2 regions of the Tardiphaga sp. GW821-FHT12E02 genome follow, and region 2 is predicted to be linked to the other one. Evidence: predicted binding sites of a transcription regulator. Region 2 holds the regulator's gene; the other holds the start of a gene.
The links. Region 2 encodes LexA, which represses DNA repair genes until DNA is damaged. Its sites were predicted from a motif close to TGTTCNNNNTGTGTTCNG; they were not measured.
Positions count from the first base shown of each region.

Region 1: AC1RQ5_RS22635 (DNA recombination protein RmuC) is a predicted target of LexA. The motif match lies at 2,221-2,238, and genes of this name have one in related genera.

Region 1 is NZ_JBXAQK010000001.1:4,759,157-4,762,199, forward strand. Features, by position in the region: gene AC1RQ5_RS22630 (DUF429 domain-containing protein) at 1-535, opposite strand, end outside; gene AC1RQ5_RS22635 (DNA recombination protein RmuC) at 541-2,208, opposite strand; gene AC1RQ5_RS22640 (fumarate hydratase) at 2,458-3,043, opposite strand, start outside.
Region 2 is NZ_JBXAQK010000001.1:3,400,249-3,403,291, reverse strand. Features, by position in the region: gene AC1RQ5_RS16100 (Orn/Lys/Arg family decarboxylase) at 1-537, shown strand, start outside; gene AC1RQ5_RS16095 (GNAT family N-acetyltransferase) at 534-1,112, shown strand; gene lexA (transcriptional repressor LexA) at 1,468-2,178, shown strand; gene AC1RQ5_RS16085 (ComEC/Rec2 family competence protein) at 2,185-3,043, opposite strand, start outside.

The sequences.
Region 1 (3,043 bases), 1.4 Mb from region 2:
GACGCACCGTCAGCCACTCGCTCAGATCGGCAAAGCCATTTGCGAGAAGAAGCTCGCATCGCAATGCAAGCCCCTGCTTCGTATGCTTAGATGGCAGCGGCTCGCCGGCGTTTAAGCGCAGGAACACCAGTTCGGGATGCGCTTCGCGGAGATCGAAGCGTTGATGCGCGCGGACGAACGCATCGACCTCCATGATTTTCGCGCCGATGTGCCAGAGCTGGAGCGACACGCGCGTCTGCTCACGGCGGAGCGCTTCCTCGTTGGCAGACGCCGGATCGCGAAACTGCTCCCACAACCACCGCCGCGCTCCGGAGAACACGCGCGATCCATGCGGCTTCAGTTTTGCACGCGCCAGACGATCGCAGAGGCGATCACCGTGATCGGGCAAACCGATAGGGATATCGATGGCTGCGCGATCGAAGCGCTGAGATGCGAGCCACGAGATGTCGGGCGGAAAATCGATGCTCCGGCAGTCGCCATTGATGGTGACGACGACCCAGCCTTTTCGAAAACCGTCGAGGCCGATGGCAATCACATGCGTCAATCCGGTGACGGCGCGTCGTCGTCCAGCAACGCGTCGCGCGCCGTGCCGCCGATGGCCTTGATCAGATCATCCTCGCCGTCATCCGGCAGCGTTTCATTGAGGCCCAGCAGTTTTGCGGCGCTGCCATCGTCGGGCATCACGGCGACATCGCGCAGCGCGCGATCCATCATGCGGCTGCGCTTGTCGAGTTCGGCCACCGACCCCGCCGCCGTGTTGAGCTGGCGGGCGACCTTGCCCACCGTATCGTTGTAGCGCTTGAACTCGGTGCGCACGGCGCTGAGGATCTTCCAGACATCGCCGGAACGCTCCGCGATCACCATGGAGCGGTGATTGACCTGGAAGGCGTGCAGGATAGCCGCAAAGGTCGTCGGCCCGGCCAGCATGACATTGCACTCGCGCTGGACGTAATCGAACAGGCCGGGAATGCGCAGCACTTCTGCAAACAGGCTTTCGGTCGGCAGAAACAGGATCGCGCGCTCGGTGGTGCGGGGCGGGTTGATGTACTTCTTCGCGATGTCTTTCGCGAACGCCTTGATGCGGTTTTCGAGTTGTTTGCGGAAGTGCGCGGCGAGCTCGACATCGTTGGCTTCCAGCGCCTCGAGCATGTGCTCGTGATCCTCGCGCGGGAATTTCGCATCCACCGGCAGCAGCATCTCGTCGCCGTCGAGCATCGGCAGGCGGATGGCATATTCGACGCGCTCGGCGGAATTCGCCTTCACCTGCGCGTCCTTCACATATTGCGTCGGCGACAGGAAATCCTGCAGCAACATCGCTAACTGCACTTCACCAAAGGTGCCGCGCAATTTTGGATTGGTGAGCACGTTCTTGAGATCGCCCACATGGGTGGAGATGCTGCGCATCTCGCCGAACACCTCATAGGCCTTGTTGAGCTGTTCGACCACGCGGCCGAAATTCTCGTTGAGCCGCGTTTCCAGCGTGGTCTGCAGCTTCTCGTCAACAGTGACGCGAACCTTTTCAAGCTCGGCGGCATTCTCGGTGCGGAGCTGATCGAGCCGCCCCTCCACGGTCTGGCGCAGCTGCTCGCCGCTCAGGCCTTGCGTGCGCGTGAGTTCATCGATCGCCAGCTTGGTGGCGTCGAGGCGTTCCTTCTGATGGTTGCTGATCTCGCCAAGCGTGCCGGCAACATTCTGACGCAGGCTGTGGAAGCTGTTATTGAGCTCCTCACGCAAGTTGCGCGCGGACTCCGCATGGGCTGTACCGGATTGATCAAGCTTGTGTTCGACCATCGTACGCAGCGCCTCGCGATTGGCGGTGGAGGACTGCTCCATGCGGCCGATATCGGCATTCAGCTTGGTGCCGATATCATTGATGCGGGCTTCGGTGGTCTGGTTCGACAAAGCGAGGCGCTGGCCGAAGTTATCGACCTGCTTGAGCAGGCGGTCTTCCAGCTTCAGCATCATGTCCGCCGCCGCGCCCTGCTGCTGGCTCATGGTCTGCAGCAGCTCCTGGCGAACCGCGCGGATGTCAGCATCGGACGCGGCCCGAATGGCATCGCCCTCGAAGCGCAGCAATTCGCTGACCTCGGCGCGCTCCAGCGCGAGCGGGCGGCGCGCGACCACGATGACGGCGACGATCGCAAACAGCGCGGCAATGAAGGCCAGCGCCAGTGTGGCGATCGGAAAATAGGGAGCGTATTCGGTCACGGGCATCTCTCGCGTACTCTTTTTGTTCTAGCGAGAGTGGTGGAGTCCCGCAACCCTCCATGGCGATGGAAGGTTGCGGAAACCGGGGATGAATGCAGCCGATAGGCCGATCCCTCATGGTGAGGAGGCGCGTAGCGCCGTCTCGAACCATGACTGGCTGGGCTCGGCGTTTGCGGCCATCCTTCGAGACGCCGCGCAATTGCGCGGCTCCTCAGGATGAGGGGCTGAGTTGGTGTCGTACCAAAATTGTCAGCCCAGGTTGAGTTCCTTGAAGAAGTCGTTGCCCTTGTCATCGATGATGATGAAGGCCGGAAAATCCTCGACCTCGATCTTCCAGATGGCTTCCATGCCGAGCTCGGCATATTCGACCACCTCGACCTTCTTGATGCAGTGCTCGGCGAGGTTTGCCGCCGAACCGCCGATGGAGCCGAGATAGAAGCCGCCATGCTTCTTGCAGGCTTCGCGCACGGCGACGGCACGGTTGCCCTTGGCGACCATCACCATGGAGCCGCCTGCGGCCTGGAACTGATCGACGAACGAGTCCATGCGGCCGGCCGTGGTGGGACCAAAGGCGCCCGACGCATAGCCTTCCGGCGTCTTGGCCGGGCCGGCGTAATAGACCGGATGGTTCTTGAAGTAATCCGGCAGCGGCTCGCCCTTCTCCAGACGGTCGCGCAGCTTGGCATGGGCGGCGTCGCGGGCGACGATCATGGTGCCGGTGAGCGACAGGCGCGTCTTGGTCGGATAGTTCGCCAGCGTCGCCAGGATGTCCTTCATCGGCTTGTTGAGGTCGATCTTGACCACGTCACCGCCGAGGGCTTCTTCCACCTTGGGC
Region 2 (3,043 bases):
GCTGGCACGCTAGTCTCTGGCCTCGTGGCCTTCAAGCGCTTCCACGATGACAACGCCCTGCTCGAGGACGTCATCCCCGAATTCGCGCGCCGCCGCCCGGCCCGCTATGCCGGCGTGCGCCTGCGCGATCTGTGCGGCGAAATGCACCGCTTCTATCGCAATGCCGATGTCAGCGGCCTGCAGGCCAGGCAGTTCATGGACCAGCACCTGCCGGAGATCGCCATGTCGCCCCATGACGCCGCGCGCCTCTTGGTCCGCAACGACGTCGACTATCTGCCGATCGACGAGATCTCCGGCCGCATCGCCACCACGCCCTTCGTTGTCTATCCGCCGGGCATCGCGACCATCGTGCCAGGCGAGCGCCTCACGGCGCGCGCGCAGCCCATGATCGATTATCTCAAGATGTTCGAAACCTGCTTCAACACCTTCCCGGGCTTCGACGTCGAAATCCAGGGCATCTATCGCAAGGTGGATGCCTCGGGCCGCATCCGGCTCTACACCTACGTGGTCTCCGAAGAGCGGGATCCCCGCAAGTGAGTTCGCAAGAGGCGACCGACACCCCGATCATCGTCCGGCCATCACGCGACAGCGATGTCGATGCGATGCTCTCGATCTATCGCCGCCACATCCGCCAAGGCGTAGAGGAAGGCGTCAGCGATGCCGATGCGATGCAGCCCGACGATCTGCGCGATCGTCGCAAGAACCTGAAGAACAAACGCTTCCCGCACATCGTTGCAACGCGCGGCGGCGAAGTCGTCGGCTATGCCTATGTGGTCCAGTTCCGCAAGCGACCAGCCTATCGCTATGCCGTGAAACACTCGATCTATGTGCATCACGAGCACACCGGCAAAGGCGTCGGCGGCCGGTTGCTGCGCGAACTGATCGATGTCTGCGCCGCCGCCGGTTTCCGCCAGATCATCGGCTATATCGACGCCGACAATGCCCCCTCGCTCGGCCTGCACGATCATTTCGGCTTTGCGCGGGTCGGCGTGTTGGCGGGCGTCGCCTACCGTTCCGGCCGCTGGGCCGACACGGTCATGGTGCAGCGATCCCTGGCGGCCGGCGTGACCACTCCGCCACCGCCGATGGCGCTGTCCGAGCGGATTCTGTGATCTTGTAGGATGGGTAGAGCGCAGCGAAACCCATCGGCGGAGCCCGCCGCATCGACGGAATGATGGGTTTCACGCCGGCGCTTCGCGCACGCGCTCGGCCCATCCTACGGTCCGCGTTTTCTGGTCAGCAACGCATCCTTGAGGCGAAATTAGCCATTGCGGAACATGTACGGAACAGATAGTGTTCGTTCATGATTTGTTTCGAGATTCTGCGGCTTAGTGAAATCGAGAGTGCCCAAACTCGTGACTGCCCTCGACCGACGGTCTGATTGATCGCCGATAACGAGGTCCTGAAACACACGCGGCGGCCTGACAATCGTTGCTTGAAGGCCTTGCCAACTAAGGATGGCTTCAGATGCTCACGCGCAAACAATATGAACTGCTCCGCTTCATCGACCAGCGGCTGAAGGAAGCCGGTGTGCCGCCCTCCTTCGACGAAATGAAGGATGCACTGGACCTACGCTCCAAGTCCGGCATCCACCGCCTGATCACGGCGCTGGAAGAACGCGGTTTCATTCGGCGCCTGCCGAACCGCGCCCGCGCGATCGAAGTCATCAAGTTGCCCGAACTCACCACCGCAGCCCCCACCGGCCGCCGTGGTTTCACGCCAAGCGTGATCGAAGGCAATCTCGGCAAGAGCCGCTCTGCTCCGGCACCGGTTGCCAGTGAGGATGACGGCGGCCGCACCATCTCGGTGCCCGTCATGGGCCGGATCGCAGCCGGCACGCCCATCGAGGCGCTGCAGACCCGCAGCCACTCCATCAGCGTGCCGCAGGACATGCTCGGCAATGGCGAACATTACGCCCTCGAGGTGCGCGGCGATTCCATGCAGGACGCCGGCATCCTCGATGGCGACATGGCGCTGATCCAGAAATCCGACAGTGCCGACACCGGCGACATCGTGGTCGCGCTGATCGACGACGAGGAAGCCACCCTGAAGCGCTTCCGCCGCCGCGGCGCCTCGATCGCGCTGGAGCCGGCGAATACGGCCTATGAAGTCCGCATCCTGCCGCCGAACCGCGTCCGCATCCAGGGCAAGCTCACCGGTCTCTATCGCCGCTACTGAGCGCTTTTAGTGATCGTCCGGCTGGAGATCCGTCTCCGTCGGCGTTGCATCGACCGGTCCCTGGCGTGCGCGTTGGCCGGTCGATATTGCAGTTTCTGCGACATCATCAGGTGCCCGTGCCCAAGGGCGCTGCAGACCGCGCGCGCGTGATGCCTCCACGACAAAGCCGTTCCCGACGCGCCGCAGGCCTGTGGCTCCCTGACTTTGCAGTGCCTCGCGATCGATCACCATCGCCCGGCAATCGGCCGGCGGCTGCCTCATCGTCACGATGACCGCCGTGCGCTCGCAGTCCTCACTGAACGCTTCGGGCTGCAGTGTGAGGGCAATCAGGGCGCCATCGTTGAGCGCTGCCACGCAGCCTGAGGGATCGCACGACACGCTGTCGCCGAGCGACTGATCCGTGGGCAGCCGCGCATCAGCATCCGCGGCCAGCCATTCCTTCACGAGAAACGCATCCTTGCCGCTGCGCATCACCTGCAGCCGCCCATCGCGGCCGCGCACGGCCACGCTATGACCGTCGCCGGCAATGAGGATGTCAGGCTGTTTGCTGGCCGCCGCCCAGGCCATAGCAACCGCGAGAGCAATGACCCCGGCATAACGCAACGGCGTGCGCAGCAAGGCGAGCAGTACGATCCCAAAACTGGCGGCAATCAGCGGCCCCGTCCCGAAGGCGGGCACACGGCCGATCGCACCGGGCAACCCGGCCACCCATTTGGACACGACAATCATCCATTGCAGGCCGATCTCCATGACGTGCCAGAACACGCTGTCGAAGCCGAACGGAATGGCGACAAGCCCGAGCAGCCCTGCCGGCATCACCAGCGCCGACACCACCGGCATCGCCAACAGATTGGCGATGATGCCA